2 regions of the Rhizobacter sp. P2_D12 genome follow, and region 2 is predicted to be linked to the other one. Evidence: riboswitches for the same ligand, from Rfam matches in the RefSeq annotation. Region 2 holds a riboswitch; the other holds the start of a gene.
The links. A riboswitch is a leader RNA that binds a small molecule or an ion and turns the genes downstream of it on or off. The one in region 2 is predicted to bind S-adenosylhomocysteine.

Region 1 (4,406 bases), on a different contig from region 2:
GCGCCTGCAGCGCAGCCAGCGCTTCCGGTTCGATCGCGCCGTCGCGCGTCAGCGTGTCGTCGATGTCGGTCAGCACGCCGTGCACGCTGCGTGCGAGTTTGGGGCTGAGTTCGGAAAGCGGGCGGGGGCGGTGTGGACTGCGGGACATGCCCTGCAGTCTTGCACGACCGGCACCCGGCCTACAATCGCCGCCGGAATCCAGGAGAGCGCGAGCCCGTCGCACGGGCCGCCGCCGAAGGCGCAACCTCCCATGAACGCTCAGGCCCGGTACTGGAATCCGTCACAGCCGAATCTGGAGAGCGAGACAGCGCAAGCCGTCTCCACCGAAGGAGCAAGGCGGCCGCCGCGGGCGGTTCGCCGAATCTCTCAGGTACCGAGGACAGGGGGAGCGGCGCGGGATGCGCGCGCTCGTCCAGCGTCGTGCCATCTCGTTCGCAGTCCTTCGAACCGAGAAAGCGCTCCGACATGCAACACATCACCGTCCTCGGCGCCGGCATCACCGGCATCACCACCGCCTGGTTCCTGCGCCAGTCCGGCCTCGACGTCACCGTCGTCGACCGCCAGCCCGCCGCCGGGCTGGAAACCAGTTTTGCCAACGGCGGCCAGGTCAGCGTCTCGCACGCCGAGCCCTGGGCCAACCCAGGCGCCCCGTGGAAAGTGCTGAAGTGGCTGGCGCGCGAAGACGCGCCGCTGCTGTTCCGCCTGCGGCCCGACCTGCAGCAGTGGCTGTGGGGCCTGTCCTTCCTGCGCGAATGCACGCCGGCGCGCACGCGGCACAACATCCGGCAGATGGTCAGCCTGGGGCTGTACAGCCGCGCGACGCTGCAGCAGCTGCGCCGCGACCTGGGCCTTGACTACGACCAGCTCGGCCGCGGCATCCTGCACTTCTACACCTCGCAGGCCGAGTTCGACGCTGCACAGGGGCCGGCGCGGTTGATGCGCGAGCATGGCTGCGAGCTCGACATGAAGACGCCGGACGAGTGCGTCGCGATCGAGCCGGCGCTGGCGCAGTGCCGCGAACGCATCGTCGGCGGCAGCATGACGCCCAGCGACGAGTCCGGCGACGCGCACCGCTTCACGCAGCAGCTGGCCCGCCGCTGTGCCGAGGCCGGCGTGCGCTTCCTGTACGACACCCGCATCGTCGGCGTCGAACGCGGGCACGACGACGTGGCCGGCGTGCAGGTGGCGAATGCCGCCGGCGAGATCTCGACGTTGCGCGCCGATGCCTTCGTGCTGTGCCTGGGCAGCTTCAGCGCGGGCCTGGCGCGCCAGCTCGGCATCAAGCTGCGCATCTACCCGGCCAAGGGCTATTCGGTGACCTTGCCGGTCACCGCGCCCGACGCGTCCTACAGCGTCTCGCTGACCGACGACGAGCACAAGCTGGTGTTCTCGCGCCTGGGCGACCGCCTGCGCATCGCCGGTACCGCCGAGCTGACGGGCTTCGACACCAGCCTGAACCTGGTGCGCTGCCAGGCCATCGTGCGCCGCGTGCGCGAGCTGTTCCCGGCGATGACCGACGGCAGCGGCGCGAAGTTCTGGACCGGCCTGCGCCCGGCCACGCCCAGCAACGTGCCCTACATCGGCCGCAGTGCGCTGCGCAACCTGTTCCTGAACACCGGCCACGGCACGCTGGGCTGGACGCACGGCTGCGGCTCGGGCCGCGCCCTCGCCGACATCGTGCGCGGGCGTCGGCCGGCGCTGGATTTCGCGTTCACGCCGCAGACACGCTTCGCCTGAGCAGAACGCACGGGAACGGGCTGGAATCCGCCCGTTCCCGCGACTACAATCCCTGCACTTCCCGAGGAGCGTTGCAAGGCCGGCGGTCGCCACGACAGTCGCCCCAGGCTCGGGAATTCAAATGCAACTGCGCTCACCCGCACGATGGTCCCTCGTGGGTGAGTCATGACATCCTCCCCTTTGCCGACTGCGTGCGGGTTCCCTGACCGACTGGAGCCCGACATGAACGCTGTTCTCAAGCCTTCCCAAGACCACGCCATCGCCGACATCTCCCTTGCCGCCTGGGGCCGCAAGGAGATCCGGATCGCCGAGACCGAGATGCCCGGCCTGATGGCCATCCGCGAAGAGTTCGCGAAGACGCAGCCGCTGAAGGGCGCGCGCGTCACCGGCTCGCTGCACATGACGATCCAGACCGCCGTGCTGGTCGAGACGCTGCAGGCGCTGGGCGCCCAGGTGCGCTGGGCCTCGTGCAACATCTTCTCGACGCAGGACCACGCCGCCGCGGCGCTGGTCGAGAAGGGCACGCCGGTGTTCGCCTACAAGGGCGAGAATCTGACCGACTACTGGGACTACACCCACCGCATCTTCGAGTTCGGCGCCAAGGGCAGCGAGGGCGAAGGCCCGAACATGATCCTCGACGATGGCGGCGACGCGACGCTGCTGATGCACCTGGGCCAGCGGGCCGAGAAGGACATCGGCGTGCTGGCCAATCCCGGCAGCGAGGAAGAGACCTGCCTGTTCGCCAGCATCAAGGCCAAGCTGGCGCAGGACCCGACCTGGTACACCCGCAAGAGCGCGCAGATCCAGGGCGTGACCGAAGAGACCACCACCGGCGTGCACCGCCTGAAGGAGATGAGCGCCAAGGGCACGCTGCTGTTCCGCGCCATCAACGTGAACGACTCGGTCACGAAGAGCAAGTTCGACAACCTGTACGGCTGCCGCGAGTCGCTGGTCGACGGCATCAAGCGCGCAACCGACGTGATGATCGCCGGCAAGGTGGCCCTGGTGGCCGGCTACGGCGACGTGGGCAAGGGCTCGGCCCAGGCCCTGCGCGCGCTCAGCGCCCAGGTGTGGGTGACCGAGATCGACCCGATCAACGCACTGCAGGCCGCGATGGAAGGCTACAAGGTCGTGACGATGGAATATGCCGCCGACAAGGCCGACATCTTCGTGACGACCACCGGCAACAAGAGCGTGATCCGCCACGAGCACATGGCCGCCATGAAGGACCAGGCGATCGTCTGCAACATCGGCCACTTCGACAACGAGATCGACGTTGCGTCGCTCGAGAAGTACGAGTGGGAAGAGATCAAGCCGCAGGTCGACCACGTGATCTTCCCGGACGGCAAGCGCATCATCCTGCTCGCCAAGGGCCGCCTGGTGAACCTGGGCTGCGGCACCGGCCACCCGAGCTTCGTGATGAGCTCCAGCTTCGCCAACCAGACGATCGCGCAGATCGAGCTGTTCACGCAGCCGCAGAAGTACCAGGTCGGCCAGGTCTACGTGCTGCCCAAGCACCTGGACGAGAAGGTCGCGCGCCTGCACCTGAAGAAGGTCGGCGCGATGCTGACGGAGCTGACGGACGAGCAGGCCGCCTACATCGGCGTGTCGAAGCAAGGCCCGTACAAGCCCGACACCTACAGGTATTGAGCCCCCCAGTCGCTTCGCTCCTGCCCCCAAAGGGGCGCCTCGCCTGCGGCCGGGAAACCCGTCCGCGGCGAGTAGCTTGATGCCTTTTCATGCGCGCTGACCAATTGCTTGTCCAACAGGGTCTCGTCCCGACCCGATCCGCTGCCCAGCGGCTGATCGAGCGTCATGCCGTTCGTTGGCTCGGCCCCAAAGGCTGGACCGTGATCGGCAAGGCAGGCCTGGACGTGCCTGAAGGCAGCGAGCTCGAGATCACCGACGATGCGGAGCTGCGCTTCGTGTCGCGCGGCGGGCTCAAGCTGGAAGGTGCGCTGAAGCACTGCGGCATCGCCGTGACCGGCCTGGTCTGCCTGGATGCCGGGCAGAGCACCGGCGGCTTCACCGATGCGCTGCTGCAGGCGGGCGCGGCGCGCGTGGTCGGCATCGACGTCGGCCACGGGCAGCTGCACCCGAAACTGCAGGGCGACGCGCGCGTGCAGGCCTTCGAGGGCGTCAATGCGCGCGACGTGGCCGGCTCGGCGTTCGAAGCGGCGGCCACGCCGCACGGTTTCGACTTCGTGACCGGCGATCTGTCGTTCATCACGTCGACTCACGTGCTGCCGACGCTCGCGCACTACCTGGCGCCGGGCGGCGACCTGCTGCTGCTGATCAAGCCGCAGTTCGAGTTGCAGCCGGCGCAGATCGGCAAGGGTGGCATCGTGCGCGACGCCGCCTTGTTCCAGGTGGTCGAGACGCGCATCCGCCAGGCCTGCCGCGACCTTTCCTTGTCGGTGAAGGGCTATTTCCAGAGCCCGATCACCGGTGGCAACGGCAACACCGAGTTCTTCGTGTGGGCCCAGCCGACCCAGGACCTTCCATGAGCACACTGCCCGTCAGTCTCGAATTCTTTCCGCCGAAGACGCCCGAGGGCGTGGCCAAGCTGGCGGCCGTGCGCCAGCAGCTGTATGCGCTGAAGCCGACGTTCTGCTCGGTGACGTATGGCGCTGGTGGCTCCACGCAGGATGGCACGCTGGCCGCGGTGC
Region 2 (4,406 bases):
AGCTACAGGGCTTCCTGTTCGCCAAGCCGATGTCGGCCAGCGCGCTGGCGCTGTGGGCGATGAACGACGAGGGCCCGGCACCGATCGATTTCCGCGCCTCGCTGTTCAGCGACACCATCCCGTCGATGCTGGCCTGACGCTGTTGCGACCTTGTTGCGGTCGCGGCCTGGCGAGGTTTCCTACAATCGCGGCATGAACGCGCCTGCCTACACCCGTGCCGCGGCCCTGCCGCAGATCCTGTCGCAACGCATTGCCGTGCTCGACGGCGCGATGGGCACGATGATCCAGCGCTACAAGCTGACCGAGGCCGATTACCGCGGCGAGCGCTTCGCCGATCACCCGAAGGACCTGAAGGGCAACAACGAGCTGCTGCAGTTCACGCGGCCCGACGTGATCCGCGAGATCCACGAGCAGTACCTGGCCGCCGGCGCCGACATGATCGAGACCAACACCTTCGGCGCGACCAGCGTGGCGCAGGAAGACTACGGCCTGGCCGAGGTGGCGCGCGAGATGAACGTGGTGGCGGCGCGCCTCGCACGCGAGGCCTGCGACAAGTACAGCACGCCGGACAAGCCGCGCTTCGTGGCCGGCGCACTGGGCCCGACGCCGCGCACCGCGAGCATCAGCCCGGACGTCAATGACCCGGCGGCGCGCAACGTCAGCTTCGACGAGCTGCGTGCCGCCTACTACGAGCAGGCGGCGGGGCTGCTGGAAGGCGGCTGCGACCTGTTCCTGGTCGAGACCATCTTCGACACGCTGAACGCCAAGGCGGCGATCTTCGCGCTCGACGAGCTGATGGAAGACACCGGCGAGCGCCTGCCGGTGATCATCTCCGGCACGGTGACCGATGCGTCGGGCCGCATCCTGTCGGGCCAGACGGTGAGCGCGTTCTGGCACAGCGTGCGGCATGCGCGGCCGATCGCGGTCGGGCTCAACTGCGCGCTCGGCGCGACGCTGATGCGGCCGTACATCGAGGAACTGGCCAAGGTGGCCGGCGACACCTTCATCAGCTGCTACCCGAACGCCGGGCTGCCGAACCCGATGAGCGACACCGGCTTCGACGAGACGCCGGAGATCACCGGCAGCCTGGTCGAGGAATTCGCGAAGTCGGGCTTCCTGAACATCGCGGGCGGCTGCTGCGGCACGACGCCGGCGCACATTGCCGAGATCGCGAAGCGGGTGGGCGCCTACCGGCCGCGCACGCGCCACGATCCCTTGTTCTCGGGCCTCCTGGCCGCGTAGCCCGGATGCCAATCCGGGACCGCTGAACCCCGGATCGGCATCCGGGCTACTTGCTGCCCGAGCGCACCGCCCGCTCGCCGATCAGGATCTCGACGCGCCGGTTCGCCGCGCGCCCGGCCTCGTCGTCGTTGCTGCCCACCGGGTCGCGCGAGCCGCGGCCCGCCACGCCGATCTTGATCGGCGACAGCCCGCGCGCCACCAGCCAGTCGCGCGCGCTCGCCGCGCGGTCCAGCGACAACGCGTCGTTGCCGGCAGCCGAGCCCTTGCTGTCGGTGTGGCCGACGATGCGCAGCTCGAGCTGCGGCTGGCTGCGCAGCACCACGGCCACCTTGTCCAGCAGCCCGGTGGCCACCGGCTTCAGCGCCGAGCGGTTGGCCTCGAACGCGACATCGCCCGGCAGCGTGAGCCACAGGCGTTCGTCGGTCGTGCGCGCCAGCGTCATCGGCGTGCCCTGCAGGCTGCCGGCCAGCTGGCGTTCCACCGATTCCATCTGCGGCGACCAGCTGCGCGCGGCGCCGGAGGCGGCCTGGCCGTAGACCGGGCCGGGCGCCGAACCCGGCACCGACGGCCCCGGCGCCGGCAAGGGCTTCACGGGGGGCGCGCCGCAGGCCACCAGCAAGGCGGCGGCAACAGCCGGGAGAGCGAGAGAGCGAGTAAGAAACGTCTTGTTGTTCACGGCGGCAACTTCAGTCGTGGGGTCTGAGATTGGACACGCTCCGTGCACCACGACCGCAACAGGGACTTGCCGATTTGTAACCGAGGGCGCTGCGCGGACGGGCCGCATAAAATGCGGCTTTCCAAGGAGCGTTGCGACGGTGCCGGTGCGGTGCCGCCAGGCTTGGAAGCTTGCAAACCACGCTCACCCCCGCATGATCCATCGCATGCGCCCCGGGTGAGCTCCGGGGCGGTGCCAGCCGACCCGCCATGACCGCCACGCCTTCCTCGCCCGCCGCCGCCCAGCCCGTTCCGCCGATGAAACTCTCCGGACTGGAACCGGTGCTCATCGGCGAAGGCAGCCTGTTCGTCAACATCGGCGAGCGCACCAACGTCACCGGCTCGAAGGCCTTCGCGCGCATGATCCTGAACGGCGAGTTCGAGCAGGCCCTGAGCGTCGCGCGCCAGCAGGTCGAGAACGGCGCCCAGGTGATCGACGTCAACATGGACGAGGCGATGCTCGACAGCAAGGCGGCGATGGTGCGCTTCCTGAACCTGATCGCGAGCGAGCCCGAGATCGCGCGCGTGCCGATCATGATCGACAGCTCGAAGTGGGACGTGATCGAGGCCGGCCTCAAGTGCATCCAGGGCAAGGGCATCGTCAACTCGATCTCGATGAAGGAAGGGGTCGAGCCGTTCCGCCACCAGGCGAAGCTGATCCGCCGCTACGGCGCCGCGGCCGTCGTGATGGCCTTCGACGAGAAGGGCCAGGCCGACACCTACGAGCGCAAGGTCGAGATCTGCGAGCGGGCCTACCGCATGCTGGTCGACGAGATCGGCTTCCCGCCCGAGGACATCATCTTCGACCCGAACATCTTCGCGATCGCCACCGGCATCGAGGAGCACGACAACTACGCCGTCGACTTCATCAACGCGACGCGCTGGATCAAGCAGAACCTGCCCGGCGCGAAGGTCAGCGGCGGCGTGTCGAACGTGAGCTTCAGCTTCCGCGGCAACGACCCGATGCGCGAGGCCATCCACACGGTGTTCCTGTACCACGCGATCCAGGCCGGCATGGACATGGGCATCGTCAACGCGGGCATGGTGGGCGTGTACGACGACCTCGAGCCGACGCTGCGCGAGCGCGTCGAGGACGTGGTGCTGAACCGCAAGCCGGTCTACAAGCCCGGCGAAGCGGAGTTGACGCCGGGCGAGCGCCTGATCGAGATCGCCGAGACCGCCAAGGGCGCCGCCAAGGACGACAGCGCCAAGCTCGCCTGGCGCGCCAAGCCGGTGCGCGAGCGCCTGAGCCACGCGCTGGTGCACGGCATCAACGACTTCATCACCGTCGACACCGAAGAGGTCTACCAGCTGATCAAGGCCGGCGGCGGCCGCCCGCTGCACGTGATCGAAGGCCCGCTGATGGACGGCATGAACGTCGTCGGCGACCTGTTCGGCCAGGGCAAGATGTTCCTGCCGCAGGTGGTSAARWSSGCGCGCGTGATGAAGCAGGCSGTGGCGCACCTGCTGCCCTACATCGAGGAAGAGAAGAAGCTGCTGGTCGAGGCCGGCGGCGAGGCCAAGGCGAAGGGCAAGATCGTCATCGCGACGGTCAAGGGCGACGTGCACGACATCGGCAAGAACATCGTCACCGTCGTGCTCCAGTGCAACAACTTCGAGGTCGTCAACATGGGCGTCATGGTGCCGTGCCAGGACATCCTGGCGCGCGCCAAGGTCGAGGGCGCCGACATCATCGGCCTGTCGGGCCTGATCACGCCCAGCCTCGAGGAGATGCAGCACGTGGCCGGCGAGATGCAGCGCGACGACTACTTCCGCATCAAGAAGATCCCGCTGCTGATCGGCGGCGCCACCACCAGCCGCGTGCACACCGCGGTGAAGATCTCGCCGCACTACGAAGGCCCGGTGGTCTACGTGCCGGACGCGAGCCGCTCGGTCAGCGTCTGCAGCGACCTGCTGAGCGACGACAAGGCCGCCGCCTACATCGCCGAGCTGAACGCCGACTACGTGCGCGTGCGCGAGCAGCATGCCAACAAGAAGGCCACGCCGCTGGTGCCGCTGGCGCAGGCGCGCGCCAACAAGACGCCGATCGACTGGGCGGGCTACGTGCCCACCGCACCCAAGTTCACCGGCCGGCGCGTTTTCCGCAACTACGACCTGGCCGAGCTCGCGCAGTGCATCGACTGGGCTCCGTTCTTCCAGACCTGGGACCTGGCCGGGCCCTACCCGGCGATCCTCACCGACGACGTGGTCGGCGAATCGGCGCGCCGCGTGCTGAGCGACGGCCAGCGCATGCTCAAGCGGTTGATCGAGGGCCGCTGGCTGGCGGCGAACGGCGTGATCGGCCTGTACCCGGCCAACACCGTGAACGACGACGACATCGAGATCTACACCGACGACACGCGCAGCGAGGTGCTGATGACGTGGCGGGGCTTGCGCATGCAGAGCGAGCGCCCGGTGATCGACGGCATCCGCCGCCCGAACCGCTGCCT

Region 1: linked by a shared signal. The riboswitch ahead of ahcY (adenosylhomocysteinase) and the one ahead of metH (methionine synthase) in region 2 are both predicted to bind S-adenosylhomocysteine.

What each region holds. Positions count from the first base shown of each region.
Region 1 is NZ_JBFUEB010000051.1:39,349-43,754, forward strand. Features, by position in the region: gene AC1DYN_RS17795 (HAD-IIB family hydrolase) at 1-148, opposite strand, end outside; glycine riboswitch at 283-393, shown strand; gene AC1DYN_RS17800 (D-amino acid dehydrogenase) at 466-1,737, shown strand; S-adenosyl-L-homocysteine riboswitch at 1,795-1,879, shown strand; gene ahcY (adenosylhomocysteinase) at 1,960-3,387, shown strand; gene AC1DYN_RS17810 (TlyA family RNA methyltransferase) at 3,588-4,244, shown strand; gene metF (methylenetetrahydrofolate reductase [NAD(P)H]) at 4,241-4,406, shown strand, end outside.
Region 2 is NZ_JBFUEB010000117.1:8,459-12,864, reverse strand. Features, by position in the region: gene AC1DYN_RS27225 (putative bifunctional diguanylate cyclase/phosphodiesterase) at 1-137, shown strand, start outside; gene AC1DYN_RS27220 (homocysteine S-methyltransferase family protein) at 193-1,242, shown strand; gene AC1DYN_RS27215 (OmpA family protein) at 1,289-1,834, opposite strand; S-adenosyl-L-homocysteine riboswitch at 2,036-2,110, shown strand; gene metH (methionine synthase) at 2,167-4,406, shown strand, end outside.